Regions from separate parts of the Rhizobium sp. Leaf341 genome, predicted to be linked through region 1. Evidence: predicted binding sites of a transcription regulator. Region 1 holds the regulator's gene; the other holds the start of a gene.

What was found. Region 1 encodes PhoB, which activates phosphate uptake and scavenging genes when phosphate is short. Its sites were predicted from a motif close to TGTCATNNANCTGTCAT; they were not measured.
Region 2: a site for PhoB is predicted at 5,090-5,106, ahead of ppk2 (polyphosphate kinase 2). Genes of this name have one in related genera too.

Annotation. Positions count from the first base shown of each region.
Region 1 is NZ_LMPE01000003.1:705,757-716,315, reverse strand. It holds gene phoR (phosphate regulon sensor histidine kinase PhoR) at 1-673, shown strand, start outside; gene ASG03_RS04950 (substrate-binding domain-containing protein) at 872-1,906, shown strand; gene pstC (phosphate ABC transporter permease subunit PstC) at 2,046-3,530, shown strand; gene pstA (phosphate ABC transporter permease PstA) at 3,527-4,849, shown strand; gene pstB (phosphate ABC transporter ATP-binding protein PstB) at 4,864-5,679, shown strand; gene phoU (phosphate signaling complex protein PhoU) at 5,735-6,445, shown strand; gene phoB (phosphate regulon transcriptional regulator PhoB) at 6,635-7,318, shown strand; gene ASG03_RS04920 (GcrA family cell cycle regulator) at 7,438-8,004, opposite strand; gene ASG03_RS04915 (aspartate aminotransferase family protein) at 8,442-9,641, shown strand; gene argF (ornithine carbamoyltransferase) at 9,753-10,559, shown strand, end outside.
Region 2 is NZ_LMPE01000012.1:200,425-210,983, forward strand. It holds gene glcF (glycolate oxidase subunit GlcF) at 1-339, opposite strand, end outside; gene ASG03_RS13880 (FAD-binding protein) at 343-1,587, opposite strand; gene ASG03_RS13885 (FAD-linked oxidase C-terminal domain-containing protein) at 1,584-3,023, opposite strand; gene ASG03_RS13890 (J domain-containing protein) at 3,219-3,824, opposite strand; gene ASG03_RS13895 (DUF808 domain-containing protein) at 3,942-4,889, opposite strand; gene ppk2 (polyphosphate kinase 2) at 5,178-6,146, shown strand; gene ASG03_RS13905 (esterase) at 6,150-7,319, opposite strand; gene ASG03_RS13910 (isopenicillin N synthase family dioxygenase) at 7,675-8,688, shown strand; gene ASG03_RS13915 (VOC family protein) at 8,789-9,172, shown strand; gene ASG03_RS13920 (BMP family ABC transporter substrate-binding protein) at 9,229-10,314, shown strand; gene ASG03_RS13925 (ABC transporter ATP-binding protein) at 10,382-10,559, shown strand, end outside.

The DNA of each region.
Region 1 (10,559 bases):
CATGCGCTCGGACTTCGTTGCCAATGCGAGCCATGAATTGCGCACGCCGCTTGCCTCCCTGCGCGGCTTCATCGAGACCCTGCAGGGCCCGGCGCGCAACGATGTGAAGGCACAGGAGCGGTTTCTCGGCATCATGCTCGAGCAGGCGACACGGATGAGCCGCCTCGTGGACGACCTGCTGTCGCTGTCGCGCCTCGAGTTGAAATCCCATATCGCGCCCGAGCAGGACGTCGCCCTCGGGCCGTTGCTCGGTCATGTCTGCGACACGCTCGGTCCGCTGGCCCAGGATCTGGGCGTCGCTATCGCGCTGGATCTTCCGTCCGTCCCGGTCATCGTCCAGGGCGACCGGGACGAGCTGATCGAGGTGTTCGAAAACCTCGTGGAGAATGCCTGCAAATATGGTCAGGAGGGAAAGACCGTCGAGGTCAGCCTGTCCGGCGGCGGCGGGGATCCGGTCGAGGTTTCCGTGCGAGATCGCGGACCGGGCATTCCCGCAGAGCACGTGCCGCGCATTACCGAGCGTTTCTACCGTGTGAATGTCGAAGCCAGCCGCTCGAAAAAGGGAACGGGACTGGGGCTGGCGATCGTCAAGCACATCCTCACCCGGCATCGTGCCCGCCTGCTCGTTCGCTCCGTGCTGGGGGAAGGCACGGTTTTCACCGTCCGTTTTTGACCGGCTTCACAGAGACGGAAAACGACATGAGAAAAGACATGAAAAATCAGAAACTTGGGCTGTCATAAATCTTTCGTCAACTTGACATAAAAGCTTGTGGCATCGGCCGCTAATGAATGTCAGCCGATGAGAATGAAACGGCGAAAGCGAGCGCTGACACCCTAGCGCACCCCACACAAGCCCATCCGGGAGAATCCCATGAACGCCCTGAAACTCACTGCTGCAGCCCTGGTGGCCTCTGTCGCCTTTGCTGGCGCCGCTGCCGCTCGCGACCAGATCCAGATTGCTGGTTCGTCCACTGTTCTTCCCTATGCCAAGATCGTTGCCGAAACCTTCGGCGAGACGTTCCCGGACTTCAAGACGCCGGTCGTTGAATCCGGCGGCACGGGCGCCGGCCTCAAGGAATTCTGCAAGGGCGTCGGCCCCGATACAATCGACATCGCCAATGCCTCGCGCAAGATCAAGGACAGCGAGCTGGCCGAGTGCAAGGCTGCCGGCGTGACCGAAGTGCAGGAAGTCAAGATCGGCTATGACGGCATCGTGTTTGCCACCGACAGCGGCAATGCCGACCTGAAGCTCGAGCCGAAGGATCTCTACCTCGGCCTCGCAGCTCAGGTGGTCGTCGACGGCAAGATCGTCGCCAACCCCTACACGAAGTGGTCTGAGGTCAACAAGAACCTGCCGGACGCCGACATTGCGGCCTACATCCCGGGCGAGAAGCACGGCACGCGCGAAGTCTTCGAAGAAAAGATCCTTCATGCCGGCTGCAAGGCTTCCGGTGCTGAAGACGTCATCAAGGCTGCCGTTTCTGACGCCAAGGAGCAGGCGCGCACCTGCGTCGCCGTTCGCAAAGACGGAAAGGCTGTCGACATTGACGGCGACTACACGGAAACCCTCGCGCGTATCGCTGCCAACAAGAACGGCATCGGCGTCTTCGGCCTGGCATTCTACGAAAACAACGCCGACAAGCTGAAGGTCGCCACCGTCAACGGCGTGGTGCCCTCCACGGAAACGATCGCTTCCGGCGAATATCCGGTCTCGCGCCCGCTGTTCTTCTACGTCAAGAAGGCACACCTCGGCGTCATTCCCGGCCTGAAGGAATTCGTGGAATTCTTCCTGGACGACCAGATGGTCGGCCCGGAAAGCCCGCTGGCGGCCTACGGCCTCGTTTCGGCGCCGGACGCCGAGCGCGAAGCCGACCGCAAGGCCTTTGCCGACGGCACGATGCTGTAAGAAACGTCGATCCGGAGACGCAGTCTCCCCGGATCATCCGGCACGGCGCAGGGGCGCCGTGCCGGAACCTCAACGTTCGAATGGCCGGCGTCCGATCTTGCAGCATGCGATGTCGTGAAACGACCGGGGGACCCAGATCATGAGCGCCTCCCTTCTCTTTCTCCTCGTCCTCCTCGTCGGCGCATCGGCCTTCGTGATGGGTCGATCGCGGGCCATCGCCACGGCCGGCGGCAAGCTGTCCTCGCTGCATTCCCTGCCGGGATATCACGGAAGCTACGCCGCCATCTGGGCGCTTCTTCCTGCCCTTGTGGTTCTCGCGGTCTGGCTGGTCGCAGCTCCGCCGATGATCGATCGCAGCGTCCTCTTCCATCTCCCCACCGACGTCCTCAACCAGGGCAGCGCGCCTGCCGAGCTGGCGCTGGGGCAGGTGAAGTCGGTCGCCCGCGGTCTGGCGCTTCTCTCGGATGCCGAGCGCAGTGCGCTCGACAGCGGCACCACCAATCTTCGCGACGCCATGGCCGCCAAGGGCATTCCGCTGGCCAGTGCCGGCGAACCCTGGATGATCGAGTCGGCCACCCGCTTCAACGGCATGACGGCGACCAGCCACCTTGCCATGGCCGGGGTCGTTCTGCTGCTCGCCATCGGTGGCGCGGTGCTGGCGCTGCGCGGTATCTCCCAACGCTTCCGGGCCCGAAATCGCGTCGAGCAGGTCATTCTCGGCGGGTTGATCCTTGCGTCCTCCATCGCCATCCTCACGACGATCGGCATCATCGGCTCCATGCTGTCGGAAGCCTTGCGCTTCTTCGCGTCTGTGTCGCCGATGGAATTCTTTTTCGGAACGGTGTGGGACCCACGCTTCGCCGCGGCCGGCCAAGCCGGCCAGTCGGGACAGTTCGGTCTCCTGCCGCTGCTCGCCGGCACGCTCTACATCGCTCTCGTGGCCATGCTGTTTGCCGTGCCGATCGGCCTCTTCGCGGCGATCTACATGGCGGAATACGCCAACAACACCGTGCGCTCAGTCGCCAAGCCGCTCCTGGAGATCCTGGCCGGCATTCCGACCATCGTCTACGGCTTCTTCGCCCTCGTCACGGTCGGTCCGTTCCTGCGCGACATCTCGGGCCAGCTGAACGGTCTCGTCACCGGCAATTATACAAGCTTCATCCAGGCGCAGAGCGTGCTGACAGCCGGCATCGTGATGGGCATCATGCTGATCCCCTTCGTGTCCTCGCTGTCGGATGACATCATTACGCAGGTACCGCGCTCGCTTCGTGACGGGTCTCTCGGGTTGGGGGCCACGCGCTCGGAAACCATCAAGCGCGTTGTGCTGCCTGCGGCACTGCCCGGCATTGTCGGGGCACTGCTGCTGACGGCATCCCGCGCCGTCGGCGAGACCATGATCGTGGTGCTCGCCGCGGGTGTGGCCGCGCGCATGCAGATCAATCCCTTCGAGCCGATGACCACCGTCACGGTCAAGATCGTCAACCAGCTGACGGGCGACCTGGAGTTTACCTCGCCGCAGACCCTCGTCGCCTTTGCGCTCGGCATCACGCTGTTCGCCATCACGCTCTGCCTCAACATTTACGCGCTCTACATCGTGCGCAAATACCGGGAACAGTACGAATGACCGACATGACCTCATCGCTCGCCGGTGCATCGCCGCGTCCCGTCGTCAGCCGTCGCGATATCGGCATCAAGCGCCGCTACGCCGCAGAACGTCGCTTTCGCGCCTATGGCATCGCGGCGATCGCCATCGGCATCTTCTTCCTCGGCCTCCTCCTCTGGACCGTCGTATCCAAGGGCTACACCGCCTTCCTGCAGACCGAGATCGTCCTGCCGATCACCTTCAGCGAAAAGGTCATTGACCCGAAGAACGAACGGGCAAGCAATCCCGCCAAGCTGATGACGGCGAACTATCCGCTGCTGGTGCGCGATGCTCTCGTGCAGAAGCTGGGCATCGATCCGGCCAACCGCGCCGACGTGAAGCTGGCGACCGACATGGTCTCGGCCAGCGCGCGAACGCAGCTTCGCGATGTCGTCGTCGCCAATCCCGCCATCATTGGCCAGACCGTCCCGGTGGCACTGCTGGCCGAAGGCAACATCGACTCGGCCAACAAGGGCCAGATCGACGTGACGGTCAACGAGGCCAACCGCAAGGTGAAGGACAAGCAGCTCGCCTGGATGCAGACGCTCGCGCAGGACGGCGCAATGACGAAGTCCTTCAACACGGGCCTCTTCACCTCGGGCGCCTCGTCGCGGCCGGAAGCCGCGGGGATCGGCGTTGCGGCCCTCGGTTCGCTCTACATGATGCTGATCGTTCTCGTGCTCGCGCTGCCGATCGGGGTCTCCGCGTCGATCTATCTCGAAGAGTTCGCTCCGAAGAACAAGCTGACCGACCTCATCGAGGTCAACATCAACAATCTCGCGGCCGTTCCCTCGATCGTCTATGGTCTGCTCGGCCTGTCGATCTTCATCAATTTCGCCGGCATGCCGCGTTCGGCGGCGCTCGTCGGCGGTCTGGTCCTCACCCTGATGACGTTGCCCACCATCATCATCGCCACGCGTGCAGCCCTGAAGGCGGTGCCGCCGTCCATCCGGGCCGCAGCACTCGGCCTGGGCGCCTCCAAGATGCAGACCATCTTCCACCACGTCCTGCCTCTCGCCATGCCGGGCATCCTTACGGGCACCATCATCGGTCTGGCGCATGCGCTCGGAGAGACGGCTCCCCTGCTTCTCATCGGCATGGTGGCCTTCGTGGTCGATTTCCCGGGCTCGCCGCTCGAACCTTCGACGGCCCTTCCGGTCCAGATCTACATGTGGGCCAATGAAGCCGAACGTGCATTCGTGGAGCGGACCTCCGGTGCGATCATCGTGCTCCTGGTCTTCCTGGTGATCATGAACCTTGGCGCGATCCTGTTGCGGCGCCGCTTTGAACGACGCTGGTAGTGAGGTAGAAAACAATGAACATGATGTCAGAAGCGACTCTCGAAAAGGCGGTCGATCAGAAGATGAATGCTGTCCCTCACAAGATGATCGGCAAGGATGTGTCGGTCTATTACGGCGAGAAGCGCGCGCTGTTCGACGTGAACCTCAACATCCGCGAGAATACGGTCACGGCGCTGATCGGCCCGTCGGGCTGCGGCAAGTCGACCTTTCTGCGGACGCTGAACCGCATGAACGATACGATCGATCATTGCCGGGTCACCGGCAAGATCACGCTCGATGACGGTGATATCTACGATCCCTCGATCGACGTGGTCGAACTGCGCGCCCGCGTCGGCATGGTCTTCCAGAAACCCAATCCGTTTCCGAAGTCGATCTATGAAAACGTGACCTACGGCCCGAAGATCCACGGTCTTGCCCGCAGCAAGGCCGAACTCGACGCCATTGTCGAGCAGAGCCTGCAGAAGGCCGGCCTCTGGAACGAGGTGAAGGATCGCCTGCACGAATCCGGCACCGGTCTCTCCGGTGGTCAGCAGCAGCGTCTCTGCATCGCACGCGCCGTTGCCGTCAGTCCTGAGGTCATTCTGATGGACGAACCCTGCTCGGCGCTCGACCCGATTGCCACCGCCAAGGTCGAGGAGCTCATCCACGAACTGCGCGCCAACTACACGATCGTGATCGTCACGCATTCCATGCAGCAGGCAGCCCGCGTCTCGCAGCGCACCGCCATGTTCCATCTCGGCAATCTCGTCGAGGAGAACGATACCGACAAGATGTTCACCAATCCCGACGACCAGCGCACGCAGGATTACATCATGGGACGCTTCGGCTGACCGGTCGTGCGACCGATAGACAAGTGCCCGTGACCGAACTCCAAGGACAGGATCCATGGCAACCCATATCGTATCCGTCTATGACGAAGACCTGAAATATCTCAGCCGCCGTATCTCCGAGATGGGCGGCCTTGCCGAGCAGATGGTGGCCGAATCCGTGCGGGCCCTGGTCAACGCCGATCTGGGTCTCGCCCAGAAGGTGATTTCCGACGACGTCGTGCTCGATGACGCCGAGCGCCAGATCGGCGAGAAGGCCATCATCACGATCGCCAAGCGGCAGCCGATGGCGGCCGACCTGCGCGAGATCATGGGGTCGATCCGCATTGCGGCCGACCTCGAGCGTGTCGGCGATCTTGGCAAGAACACCGCCAAGCGCGTCATCGCGGTCTCCAGTGCCAGTCTGCCGCGCCAGTTGGCGCGGGGGATTGAGCATCTGGCCGAACTGACGCTGATGCAGCTGAAGGAAGTCCTGGATGTCTACGCCTCCCGCTCGGCGGAAAAGGCAAAGGCCATCCGGGAGCGAGACGGCGAGATCGACGCGATCTACACCTCGCTGTTCCGCGAACTCCTGACCTACATGATGGAGGATCCGCGCAACATTACCCCGTGCACGCATCTCCTGTTCTGCGCCAAGAACATCGAGCGCATCGGCGACCACGCGACCAATATCGCTGAGACGATCTACTACATGACGACCGGCGCGCAGCCGCTCGGCGAACGTCCGAAGGACGACTCGTCGAACACTGTCGGCGCACTCTCCACCTGAGCGAACGGCGCGGGAGAAATCCATCCTGCGGCGTCGTCCTCGGTCTTGAGACCGGTCGCTGTCTCGAGGTTGGGGATGGCGGCCGAAGGGTGGTCTCTTGCCGAAATGCCTGAACTGTCAACGATGATCGCCGCCTTCGGGTTCTGGCGAAGGCCTCGTCACGCGACGAGGACACTACGGAGTCCAGAAATGCAGCCGAGAATAGCCGTTGTCGAAGATGAAGAAGCCCTGAGCGTCCTGCTGCGGTACAATCTTGAGGCCGAAGGTTTCGATGTCGATACCATCAATCGGGGCGACGAGGCAGAGGTTCGCTTGCAGGAACGGCTGCCGGATCTGCTCATCCTCGACTGGATGCTCCCCGGCGTGTCCGGCATCGAGCTCTGCCGGCGCCTTCGCCAGCGCAGCGAGACGGAGCGTCTTCCCATCATCATGCTGACGGCACGGGGCGAGGAAAGCGAGCGGGTCCGTGGTCTTGCCACCGGCGCCGATGATTATGTCGTCAAGCCGTTCTCGACGCCGGAACTGATCGCCCGCGTGAAAGCCATGCTCCGCCGCGCGCGTCCGGAAGTGCTGTCGTCGCTCTTGAAATGCGGCGACATCGAGCTCGACCGCGAGACGCACCGCGTCCACCGCAAGACCCGGGAAGTCCGTCTCGGCCCGACCGAATTTCGTCTGCTCGAGTTCTTCATGTCGTCGCCCGGCCGCGTCTTCTCGCGCTCGCAGCTTCTCGATGGCGTTTGGGGGCACGATATCTACGTCGACGAGCGCACCGTCGATGTCCATGTCGGTCGCCTGCGCAAGGCGCTTAACTTCTCCAACATGCAGGACGTGATCCGCACCGTACGCGGAGCGGGCTACTCGCTGGAAAGCTGAGCCTGTCGCGAAGCAAAGCTGCTTACCCGCTGCGCGTGCTCCGGCCGAGGCCTGAAGCGAAAACGCCTTCCTCGCAGAGCGAAGAAGGCGTTCTTGCGTTCCGACTGCAGGGCGTTCTCTTATCGGGCGCGACGGCGCTCGGCCGAGGGCTGATAGGCCAGCTTGGCGTGGAACGTGCAGTAGGGCGAGCTATCTGGGGAGTCGTTTCCGCAGAAGTGGAATTCGTCCTTCATCGGGTCGCCGATCGGCCACTTGCAGGTGCGATCGGTCAGCTGCGTCAGCACCAGCTTGCGGGACATGGGCACCACGACATTGCTGCCCGTCGCGCTGCCTGCGCTGTTCGTTACCGCCAGTGCGGTTTCCGGCGCGAATGCGCTTTCGGAATCTTCGATGACGTTCACGCTGACCGGGCGGGCCATCGAACGCTGGGGGGCGGAGCGGGGGGCTGTGCTCGCCACCACGGCTTCCGGTGCTGCCGGACGGGCAACGACGACGGGGCGCTTGGGACGGGTTGCGCTCGGCGAGGCGCCGCCTGCCTTTGCGCGGCCCGGAAGCGACAGGCGATGAACCTTGCCGATGACGGCGTTGCGGCTGACGCCACCAAGCTGCGCCGCGATCTGGCTCGCGCTCAGCCCTTCGGCCCAGAGCTTCTTCAGTCTCTCTACCCGCTCGTCAGTCCAGTTCATTGTCGTCTCCGTTCCAGGCCGTACCAAAGGACGAATCCCTCACCGCGCTCCGGATGGCTCCGAAGCTGCAACGCCTTGACTCTTCTGGTGACTAGGTCCGCCGCATGCGTCTAGCAATTCCTTGGTAACGTAGAGACGGGGTGACTCCGTGACAAGAGTCCCGGGAATCGCGCCGAATCGATTTTTGGGTTTTCCCCAACTTGCTGTCGCCGCGTGATATATTTGCAAGACCTTTTTGCCGGAAAGCATCGTGCTCGAAAAATGCATCCGAGGCCTGTCTTTCCGGGAGTTTTGTTGACAGCGGCACCCGAAATACCGATAGTGCGCTCGCCGCCGTCAGGGCGGTATTTTTCATTTCGGGCCGGCGCTGTCGGCCGCTGCAAAACGGATCGAACCTTCCCCGCAGAGTGTGCGGACAGGACGAGGAGACAGGCACGATGGCCGAGGCAACCCCGCTTTACGAGACCTATATGCGTGCGCCGCTGCGCTTCGAGCGCGGCGAGGGCGTCTGGCTGGTGGCGGAAGATGGGTCGCGCTATCTCGACTTCGCCGCAGGTGTCGCCGTCAATTCCCTTGGCCACGCGCATCCGCATCTCGTCGCAGCGCTGAAGGACCAGGCCGAAAAGGTTTGGCATCTCTCCAATCTGTACGAGATTCCCGGGCAGGAAAAGCTCGCCAAGCGTCTGACCGACAACACGTTCGCGGACAAGGTCTTCTTCACCAATTCCGGTGCGGAAGCGCTGGAATGCGCCATCAAGACGGCGCGCCGCTACCAGTTTTCCAAGGGCCGGCCGGAGCGTTTCCACGTCATTACCTTCGAGGGCGCCTTTCACGGGCGCACGCTCGCGACGATCGCGGCCGGCGGCCAGGCGAAATATCTCGAAGGCTTCGGCCCCAAGGCACCGGGCTTCGTCCAGGTCCCCTTTGCCGACCTGGATGCCGTCAAGGATGCGATCACCGAGGAAACCGCGGCGATCCTGATCGAGCCGATCCAGGGCGAGGGCGGGATACGCCCGGCACCCAAGGCCTTCCTGCAGGCGCTGCGCGCATTGTGCGACGAGCACGGCCTGATGCTGATCTTCGATGAGGTCCAGTGTGGCGTCGGACGAACCGGCAAGCTCTTTGCCTATGAATGGTCCGGCATATCTCCGGATATCCTCGCGGCCGCAAAGGGCATCGGCGGCGGCTTCCCGCTTGGCGCCTGCCTTGCCACGGAAGAGGCCGCCTCGGGGATGGTCGCGGGCACGCATGGTTCGACCTACGGCGGCAATCCGCTGGCCATGGCGATCGGCAATGCCGTGCTGGACGTCGTTCTCGGCGATGGGTTTCTCGAGCATGTGCGGGATGTCGCACTCGTCTTCCGTCAGGGGCTGGCCTCGCTTGCCGATCGTTTCCCCGATGTAATCGAGGAAATCCGCGGCGAAGGCCTCATGCTCGGCATCAAGGCGGCGGTTCCCTCCGCCGACCTGCTGAAGGCGATCCGGGCGGAGAAGATGCTGGCCGTTCCCGCAGGGGAAAACGTCATCCGCCTGCTGCCGCCGCTGATCACCAGCGCGGACGAAGCCCGCGAGGGTCTCGCCCGCATCGAACGCGCCAGCGAAACGTTGACGGCGGTCAAACAGCGCGCGCGTGCGTGATCTGGACGCCTTCGACATCAGGATTACCGACAGCCGGCCCGCGCAGAAGGCATAGGCTCCAAGAACGCCTTGGAGCCGCCCCCGGGCACAAGGACAGGACACCGCATTTTCATGGCCGAACCTCGCCACTTCCTCGATCTCTCCGCCATGTCGGCAGAGAACCTGCGCTCCATCATCGATGATGCCCGGGTGCGAAAGGCAGCGACCAAGGCCGGGACTGCGGAAAAGCCGCTGGCCGGCAAGATGCTCGCCATGATCTTCGAAAAGCCTTCCACCCGAACCCGTGTGTCGTTCGACGTCGGCATGCGCCAGCTCGGCGGCGAGACGCTGTTCCTTTCGGGCACGGAAATGCAGCTCGGTCGCGCCGAGACGATCGGCGATACGGCCAAGGTTCTCTCTCGGTACGTCGATGCCATCATGATCCGCACGACAGACCACAGCCGCCTGCTCGAGCTTGCCGAACATGCGACCGTGCCGGTCATCAATGCCCTGACAGACACGACGCATCCCTGCCAGATCATGGCCGACATCATGACTTTCGAAGAGCATAGCGGCCCGGTAAAGGGCAAGACCATTGCCTGGACGGGCGACGGCAACAACGTGCTGCATTCCTTCATCGAGGGATCGGCGCGTTTCGGCTACACGATGAAGATGGCGGTGCCGCTCGGCTCCGAACCCGACGACAAAATTCTCAACTGGGCGCGCAACAATGGCGGCAACGTGATCCTGTCGCATGACGCGGAAAAGACGGTCTCCGGTGCCGATTGCGTCGTCACGGACACCTGGGTGTCGATGAACCAGGAGCATCGCGCCCGGGGACACAACGTCTTCCAGCCCTATCAGGTCAATGCTGCGCTGATGTCGAAGGCGGACGAGAACGCGCTCTTCATGCACTGCCTGCCGGCGCATCGGGGCGAG
Region 2 (10,559 bases), on a different contig from region 1:
GTCTGCCAAAGGGCGTTTGTAGGTCTGTTCGATATGCACCCGCGCATGGTCGATCAGGTGCATGTAGTCAACGCCGGACGGACAGGTCGTCGTGCAGGCGAGGCAGGAGAGACAGCGATCGATATGGGTCACCACCTCGCGATCCGCCGGTCGGTCGTTCTCGAGCATGTCCTTGATGAGGTAGATGCGCCCGCGCGGGCTGTCGAGTTCGTTGCCGAGCGTCACATAGGTCGGGCAGGTTGCCGTGCAGAAGCCGCAATGGACGCAGCGCCGCAGGATCTTCTCGGATTCTGCGACCTGCGGATCGGCCAACTGTTCGGGCGTGAAGGATGTCTGCATCTCTTATCCTGTCATCCCCATCGATCCCGCCTTTGGCCGAACGACCGGCGCCATCCTTCCGGGCGAGAAGATGCCCGCCGGATCGAGCTTGCCCTTGATCCGTGCGGAGAGGGCGGCAACTGGCTCCGGTTCCGGCTCGAAGGCGGACATCCCGGATCGCTGGTGATCGGATGCGCGGACCAGCGTCGCATGCCCGCCGCCGACCGACGCGATCGCCCGGCGCACGACATCGGCCAACGGTTCGCCAGACATTTCGAGCCAGACGAGACCGCCCTGCCAGTCGTAGAACGCATCGATCTCGACAAACTGACGGAGCGCGGCGACCAGTCGATGGCCCGCCGTCGGCGCGACGGACGCCCGCCACAGAGGCCGATCCTGCCGTGCCTGCAACGGCGCGACGTCGCGCACGGCACGCCACAGCCGCGTGCTGGTCGGAGCGTCGAGCACCTCGACGGGTGCGAAGGCGGAGAGCCTCGCCGCAAGCGACGTCACCCTTACCTCAACCGATGCCGAAAGACCTTCAAGACGCAGAGCCGTGACGGCGTCCGCGGTGCCGAGACTGTCGGAGATGCCGTTGGCCAAGGCCTTTGGAATGTTTGCCGCGCAGGAAACATCGGCGGCCTGGGCCATCGCGGCCGCCATCGCCTCACTGGCCTTGGCGTCGTCGAGATGGCGAAGAAGGATGGTCGCCTCGGTTTCCGGGCGCGGCAAGACACGGAAGGTCACTTCGGTAACGAAGCCCAGCGTGCCGTGCGATCCTGCGAGCAGCTTGACGAGGTCGAGCCCGGTCACGTTCTTCATCACGCGTCCTCCCGCACGGATCGCCTCGCCACGCCCGTTGACGAAACGCAGGCCGAGAAGGCTGTCGCGCGCGGCGCCGGCTGAGAGACGGCGCGGGCCCGAGGCATTGGACAGGAAAACGCCGCCGATGGTCGGCTCGCCCCGCGTGTTCATGATGCCGCGATGGTCCACCGGTTCGAAGGCGAGCATCTGGGCGTTGGCATCAAGGAGCGCCGCAATATCGGACAGCGGGGTCCCGGCCTTTGCCGTCATGACCATCTCGCCCGGATCGTAATCGATGACCCCGGTAAGGCCGGTCGACGTTACGACCATATCGGCCTCGACGCGATTGCCGAGACCGGCGCGCGTGTTGCTGCCGACGAGAGATAGCGGCATCCGTACCCCGGCCGCGTGCCGGATGATCTCGCAGGCCTCCGCTTCGCTTTGCGGACGATAAACATCGCTCATGCGGCTGGCCGCCCTTCGAGCGGAAAGACCTTGGAGGGGTTCAGCAGCCAATCGGGGTCGAAGGCATAGCGGACAGCCATCTGCTGGGCGAGATCGACATCTGAGAACTGGAAGCGCATCAGGTCGCGCTTCTCGATCCCGACACCGTGCTCGCCCGTCAGGCATCCGCCTGCCTCCACGCAGACTTTCAGGATCTCGTTGCCCGCCTCTTCGGCCTTTGCGGCCTCCTCGGGATTGTTGGCGTCGAACAGGATGAGCGGATGCATGTTGCCGTCGCCGGCATGGAAGACATTGGCGACGCGCAGACCGAGCGCGGTGCAGATCTCGTCTGTCCGCTGCAGCACATGGGACAGTTTGCCGAGCGGCACCGTGCCGTCCATGCAGATATAGTCGGCGATGCGGCCCGTCGCGCCGAAGGCCGACTTGCGGCCCTTCCAGATCAGGGCGGCTTCGGTCGCCGACTGACTTTCGCGCACCGTCATCACGCCGTGGCGGCGGGCGATCGTCACGATGGCAGCGAGCATCGCCTCCATCTCGGCTTCCGACCCCTCGACTTCGATGATGAGCAACGCGCCGACATGGAGGGGATAGCCGGCCTTGGCGAAGGCTTCGCAGATCTCGATCGCCTGGCGGTCCATGAACTCGATCGCGACGGGGATGATGCCCGCGCCGATGACGTCGGCAACGCAGGCGCCGGCCTCTTGCGATGTGGCAAAACCGAAGAGCACGGGCCGGGCGCCCTCGGCTTTTGCGAGGATGCGCACCGTGGCTTCGGTGACGATGCCGAGCTGCCCCTCCGAGCCGCAGACCAGCCCAAGCAGGTCGTAGCCTGCCGCATCGAGATGCTTGCCGCCGAGCGTGATGACGGTGCCGTCCATCAGCACCATGGTTACACCAAGCAGATTGTTGGTGGTCACGCCGTATTTCAGGCAGTGCGCGCCGCCGGAGTTCATGCCGATGTTGCCGCCGATCGTGCAGGCAAGCTGGGAACTCGGATCCGGCGCGTAGAAGAAGCCGTCGGGTCCGACCGTCTCGGAGATCGAGAGGTTGGTGACGCCGGCCTGCACGCGCGCAACGCGATTTTCGAGATCGATGTCCAGAATGGCGGACATGCGGGAAAGACCGAGGACGACGGCATCCGGCTGTGGAATGGCCCCGCCGCACAACGACGTCCCTGCACCGCGCGGGACGACCGGAATGCCATGGCGGTTGCAGTATCGCAGGACGTCGGACACTTCCTGCGTCGTGCGGGGCAGGGCGACGGCGAGCGGCAGTTGCCGATAGGCGACATAGGCATCCGTTTCGAACGGAACCAGTTCGCGCGCCTCGTGCACCAGTCCACCGTCCGGCAGTAGGGCGGAGAGATCGGCGATGATCTGCGCCCGTTGCGACAGGACCCCGGCCCGCGGCGGCAGGAACGCGATGGTTTGCGACACGGTCTCTCCTCCCCGTGGACGATGCTGCTCGCATCCATGGAGGCGATTATAGGGATCCTGAGGTTCTGCGCGAGAGGAATTGCGGATCGGGCGATAAATCCTTCGCGGCGGCGACGATCGCGATCCCGGATACGCTGACGCGTCGTCGGGAGAGGCGACGACGCGGGTGTCACGTGAGCGACGGAGGTCGATATCTCAGCAGAAGCCGTTGAGCTTCAGGATCTTGTGGGCTTCGATCGTCGCCTGGAGTTCGGTTTCCGACGCGCGGTTGCCGGCGTTCGTGTCCGGGTGGTGGAGCTTGATGCGCTCCTTGTAGCGTCGGTTGATCTGGTCGGGCGTCGCGTCATGCGCAAGCCCGAGCGTCTCGAAGGCCTTTGCCTCGAGCACCTTCAGTTTCCGCGCCTGCGCCTCGCGCTTCTGCATCAGGCGTTGCGCCGCATTCTTGCGGGCGTTCAAGGATTTTGCCGAACCCGAGCGCACGGTGAAGGGCATCGGCAGTTCCGTCGCCTCCTGGATCGGCTTGCCGAAGCTAGGCCGCGCGCCGCTGATCGCGTCACGCTGGTAGCGCGCAACGACGGGGTCGGACAGATCCGGAGAGAAATTGTAGCCCTTGTTGTACTCCTTGATGTGATCCAGGCAGAACATCAGGAACAGGCCTTCACCTCCGAGGCCGACCGGCGCGCGATGCGTGCCAATCTTCTCGCACCCATGCCATTGGCACTGCGGTCCCGAGGGGGCCTCAGCGGCTTTGGACTTCTTCTTGGCCGACTTGAGGCCGACGAAAATTCGTGAATCAGACATGCAGGGCTTATGCGATCAGACGGGCGATCCCGCAAGACCGCTTTCGTGGGTGGCGAGCATTCTGTCGGCTGCCACCCCCTTCGTGATCGCGCGCCGCGCGCCGCACAGCCTGTTCTTTCAGGTCTTTCGCGTCTTGAAGATCGGTGTCGCCGCGGTGATCACGAGCACGACGATGCCGCCGAGAATGGCCCCGAAGACTGCCTGTACCACAGTGGCCGCCAGCCAGTGCACCACCTGCGGCAGGATGGCCACGACCGCCTGCGCGTAGGCCGCAGCGCCCTCGACGAGATGTTCCGGTTGATGAAGGCCGAATTCGGCCAGGCCGTGAATGACGATGCTCCCGCCGACCCAGAGCATGGCCGCGGTTCCCACGATCGCCAGGATCTGGAGGAAAACGGGCACTCCCTTGACAAGGCCGTGCCCGATCGCCCGACCGACAGTCCCGCCCGTCGCGACCAGGTGAAGGCCGATATCGTCGGCTTTGACGATGAAGGCCACGAGGCCATAGACAGCAACCGTGATCAGAACGCCGACAGCGGCGAGCACGGCGACCTGTGTGACGGTGTTCGAGGTGGAGACGCTGGCCAGCGTCAGCGCCATGATCTCGGCCGAGAGAATGAAATCCGTGCGGATGGCGCCGGACACCTTCTGCTCCTCGAGGGTTGCAGGATCGACAGTCGATGCCGCGGCGGCATCGGCATGGCCATGTCCCGACAGCACGGCATGGATCTTCTCCGCCCCCTCGAAGCAGAGATAGGTGCCGCCAAGCATCAGCAGGGGCGTGATCAGCCAAGGCGCGAAGGTGCCGAGCAGCAGGCAGGCGGGTAGCAGGAACACCAGCTTGTTGCGCAGCGAGCCCTTGGCGATCCGCCAGATGATCGGCAGTTCCCGGCTCGGCGACAGGCCGACCACGTAGGTCGGTGTGACGGCCGTGTCGTCGATGACGACCCCGGCGGCCTTGAGGCTGGCCTTTGCCGTCTGTGCACCGACATCGTCGAGAGACGCGGCCGCGAGCTTCGCGATGGCCGCGATGTCATCCAGTAGCGCTATCAAGCCTGTCGCCAAGAAAACGTCCTTTCAGTTCCGATGCCCGGTCGGGTCCCCCGTGGACGTCCTGGCATCGCTGTCATTTGTTCTTTCGATCGGGCACAGCGTCAGCCGCGGCACGCGTCGACAGGGCCGCAAGATGGCTGTTAAGTCAATGCACGCGAACGAGGATCCTGATGATTGCGGTCGCGCGGCCGCGCCGACAGCTGCAACACCATCGTCATTCTCCTGACACAGGTAGGCTTGTAACGTCCTCCACTGCCCGATCCGCCCCTTCCGCCATCTGCCTTCCGTCACGGAGCCCCCATGAACATCAATGACCCGGCCCAGCTCGCCCGCATCAAGGCGGAGATCATCGACAGTTTCGACGAGGAGCTGGAGATGCAGCTGGAGGAGGATCGGCTGGATGACCTCTTCGAGGAAGACGGCACGCCAACGGGCGCGCCGCTTCTCGACCGCAAGATCTATTTCCGCGAGCTGTTTCGCCTCCAGCATGAGCTGGTCCGCCTGCAGGATTGGGTCCAGTACAAGAAGCTGAAGGTCGTCGTGCTGTTCGAAGGGCGGGATTCGGCCGGGAAGGGCGGAGCCATCAAGCGCGTGACCCAGAGGCTCAATCCCCGGGTCTGCCGCGTGGTCGCGCTCCCGGCGCCGTCCGAGCGCGAGCGCCATCAATGGTATTTCCAGCGATACGTTCAGCACCTGCCGACCGCCGGCGAGATCGTGCTGTTCGATCGCAGCTGGTACAACCGGGCGGGCGTGGAGCGCGTGATGGGATTTTGCACGCCGGATGAACTCGAAGAGTTCTTCCAGTCGGTTCCGCAGTTCGAGTCGATGCTCGTACGCTCGGGCATCATCCTGATCAAATACTGGTTCTCGATTACCGACGAGGAGCAGGCCTTCCGCTTCAACATGCGGATCCGCGATCCCCTGAAACAATGGAAGCTGTCCCCGATGGATCTGGAGAGCCGCATTCACTGGGAGGCCTACACGAAGGCCAAGGAGGACATGCTGGAGCGCACGCACCGTCCCGAGTCCCCGTGGTGGGTGGTGGACGCCGTCGACAAGCGCAAGGCCCGCCTGAACTGCATCTCGCATCTCCTGCAGCAGATCCCTTACGAAGACGTGCCGAAGCCGTCGATCGAATTGCCGGCGCGCACCCGGCACGCCGACTATTACCGAAAGCCCGTGCCGGCGGACATGTATGTGCCGGACACGTATGACAGCACGTCAGCTGCATCGTCGGAGATCGGATCTCGAAAAAGCGGTGACGATTGAGCGCTATTCCCTAAAGGCCCTTTCGAGGAAGGCGATCAGCGACGGTCGCCACACATCCATCTCGTGTTGCAGATCCTTGTACTCATGATACTCGTGGGCGATCTTCTTCTCGTCGAGCTTTGCCTTCAGGCCGGCAATATCCTTTCCCGTGACCGTATCTTTCGAGCCCACGGTCACCGTGAAGTTCCGCAGCGCCTTGTTGATCGTATCCGGCGCGTCCAGCGCGGCATCGACGGCCTTGTTGGGCACCGTGGTGGTCGAGACGCCGCTGAAGGTCGCGACCCAGCCGAAGGTTCCAAGATGCGAGAGGCCTGAGACCAGCGCCTGATAGCCGCCCTGCGAGAGGCCGACGACGGCCCGGCCATCGGCATCCGTGCGTACGCGGTACGTTTTTTCCATATAGGGAATGAGATCCGTCATCAGCTCGCGGTCGATCGCCTCCGCATTGATCGGATAGAAGTCCTTCCGACGCTCGGATGCTGGAAAGTTTTCGGCGATGGCCTCGGGGATATCGGCCTCGGTGTCGGGAATGACGACGATCATCGGCCGGATCTTCTTTTCCGCCAGCAGATTGTCGAGGATCTGGGGCGCGCGTCCCTGTGTCACCCAGGAATCCACGGTGTCTCCGAAGCCGTGGTAGAGATAGACGACCGGCAAGGGCTCCGATGCGTCGGTATAGCCGGGCGGCGTGTAGACGTGCATCTGCCGCTGCGATGTCAGCGCCTTGGACGACAGGGTCACCAGGCGCAGGTCGCCATGCGGCACGTCGCGGGTGTCCAGGATGCCGCCCGGCACGAGAATGAGGCTTGTATTGACCTGTCTCTGCGGCTTCGGCTGGTTCGTGCCCGGATCGATGCTGCGGAAGCCGTCGATGTTGAAATAATACTCGTAGAGGTTGGGAGCGAGGACGTCGCTCTTGGCCGTCCACACGCCGTTCTCGCCCCGCGTCATCATCATCGGCGCCTGCTGCCCGAGGACCACGGCGACCGACCTTGCCGCAGGGGCAAAAAGGCGGAACGTGATCGACTTGTCCGCCTCGACAGAGGTGACGAACGCCTTCAACGGCGTGTCTGCCGGCGGGGACGCCGGAGGTTCAACAGCGTAGACGGGTGCGCTTGCCATCACGGCCGCGACGCAACTCGCCGCAACCATTCCGGGCCATAGCTTGAACATGATGATATCCTCCACATGACATGATCCTCGCATCGGGGAACTACGCCTGTAGCGCCGCTTTTCAACGCCTCTTTTCTAAGTTTTACATAGCATTTGGCGCCGTGCCGGATGCCGTGAGAACAGGTTTCGGGACAGTGTCGGCGCACATCGCATCGAACGCATCCTCGAGCAGAGCAGATCGCCTAAATTTTAGACGATCTTAATTTAAGTGAAGGTTTTTTGATCAACTGGTAAATTTCAAAGCCCTTGATCGGCGGGAAAGCTTGGTTTTGCGGTTGGCATATCGTTTGCATTTCCTGTCTGCAGCATGAGCGAACAGCGTTCGAACGCGCCCAACCGATCGAGGAAGACACCGATGACCTTGCTTGAAGTTCCCGTAATCGATCTTGCCCCCTACAAGGAAGGGTCTGCCGAAGGAAAAGCAGCCGTCGCTGCGAAGATCGGACAGGCGTGCCGCGACATCGGCTTTCTCGTCGTTTCCGGGCACGGCATTTCCGAAGATCTTCTTCGCAAGACTCATGCCGTCTCCGCCGAATTCTTTGCGCTGCCACATGGCGAGAAGGTCAAATGCGACCGGCCGGCTCCGGACCAGGTTCGCGGATACTCCGCCGTGGGCGGCGAGGGGCTGTCGTTCAGTCTCGATGAGCCGACACCGCCGGATATCAAGGAGTCCCTCTCCATCGGGCCCGTCGACGTACCGGCCAATGATCCCTACTACACATCGGCAAGCGCCGGTCCGCATTTCGCGCCTAACGTCTGGCCCGCGGTGCCGGCCGCCCTCAAGGACGTCTGGGAAGAATACTTTCGGGCCGTCGACGCGCTCGCGACCGACCTGATGCGGCTCTTCGCGCTGGCGCTCGACCTTGATGAAAACTATTTCGACAAGACGATCGACCGCAACATCTCGATGATGCGCGTGCTGCGCTATCCAAAGCAGACGATGGAGCCTCTTCCCGGCCAGCTGCGCGCGGGCGCCCATTCGGACTATGGGAGCATGACCATCCTGCGCAAGGAACGCGGAGATCGCAGCCTCGAGGTGAAGAACAAAGCCGGCGACTGGGTCGGCGTCCCCGTGATCGAAGGGGCCTTCATCGTCAACATCGGCGATCTCATGCAGCAGTGGACAAACGATACCTGGACCTCGACGGTTCACCGGGTGGTCAACCCGTCGCTGGAGTCGGAAGACAACGTGGATCGCCTTTCGATCGTGTTCTTCCATCAGCCGAATTACGACGCGATCATCGAGTGCCTGCCGGGCTGCATCGAAAAGGGTGGGGCTGCCAAATACGAGCGCGTCACGTCCGGCGACCATCTGAAAAGCAAGTTCGTCAAGCAGACGACCTTCGGCAAGGGCGAAAAAGCCGCCTGATCCATCCCCGCGAAGGACGGCAGGACACGGACGGCGTCTTCCGTCTGCCGTGTCCGCATGCCCGCGCGCCTATCGATTTCTCCGAGCAAGGGTCGGCCCCGTGAACCTGTCCTATGTCAACGTCTTCACGAAAGACATCGTCTCGCTTTCGGGTTTCTATCGCGACCTGTTCGGTTTCGAAGAGATTCCGGACATCCGCTCGCCGATCTTCGTCGGCCTGAGGACGGGGCAAAGCTGTCTCGGCTTCAACGCGCAGGACGCTTACGACCTTCTCGGCCTCGGCGAATTCTCCGGACCGACGGGGATCAAATTCCTCCTCAACATCGACGTCGACCAGCCGGAGGACGTCGATCGCCTCGTGCCGGTTGCGGTGTCCATGGGTGCGCGGCTCATCAAGCCGCCCTACACGACCTATTACAACTGGTACCAGGCCGTCCTCCTCGATCCTGAGGGAAACGTCTTTCGAATCAATAAAATGCTGTGACTGCACTTCGATCTCCGACCTCTCTCGCGGTCGGCCAATCCCAGGAGAACTGACGAATGATCAGACGAAAGAAGGCCGTCATTCTAGCGGCCGCCGCCTCCATTTTTGCCGCGTCGCTCGCATCGGCTGCCGAATTCAAGGTGGAGGGAGCGCCGAAGGCCGCCGTCATCCTGTTCGGGCCCAAGAACGACGGCGGGTGGAGCCAGGCATTCGAGGAGGCTCGCCCTGCGCTGGAAAAGGCGCTCGGTGCGAAGATCCCGATGGTGGAAAAGGTGTCCGAAGATTCGGCCTCCATCAGCCCGCCGGTGGAACGCTTCATCCAGCGTGGCTACAACATCATCATCGGCACCGCCTTCGGATACTCCGACACGTTCAAGAAGCTTTCCGAGTCCTATCCGAAGATTGCCTTCCTCAATGCCAGCGGCATCACCAACGGTCCGAATCTCGAATCCTTCTATGGGCGCACCTATCAGAGCCAGTATCTCTGCGGCATGGCAGCAGCCGCCGCCTCCAAGACCGGAAAGCTCGGTTTCGTCGCCGCAAACCCGCTTCCGGTGGTCAACTGGACGATCAATGCCTACGAACTCGGCGCAAGGACGATCAATCCCGACGCGACCCTGACGGTGGTGTTCACTGGCTCTTGGAACGATCCCGTCAAGGAACGGGCCGCAGCATCGGCACTGATCGATGAGGGCATCGACGTGATCGGCCAGCATGTGGATACGCCCACGCCGCAGATCGTCGCGCAGGAACGGGGCGTTTACGGCACCGGGCACCATCGCGACCTGACCGAGTTCGCTCCGAAGGCCACGCAGTGCTCCTCGGTGTGGACCTGGGCAAAATTCCTGGCGCCGGAGATCGAAAAAATAAAGGCGGGAAGCTGGGAGCCTGCGCCGTATGGGGCCTTTCCGGGAATCAAGGAAGGTGGAACCGACATCGCCTGCTGCGGACCGGCCGTCTCCGCCGACAATAAGAAGAAGATCATGGCGGCGCGACAGTCGATCATCGACGGCAATCCGGTCTTCACCGGGCCCTTGAAGGACCGGGACGGGAAAGAGCGTCTGGCGGCAAATGTCGCCATCACCGATCCCGAACTGTGGACGATGGACTGGTTCGTGCCCGGCGTCATCTCGCAGAAGTAACGGCAACGGCCCGGCGATGGTCCTTCGCCAGCGCCGGGCGCAGTCCACACATCCGGAAAGCATGTCCATGACCCATTCCCTTCTGGAGCTCGAGCGCGTCAGCAAAGCGTTCGACGGTTTCCAGGCGCTCGACGGGGCCAGCTTTTCTGCGGCGGCAGGCGAAATCCATGCCTTGCTGGGCGAGAATGGAGCCGGGAAGTCGACGCTGATGAATATCTGCTGCGGGCTCTACACCCCCGACAGCG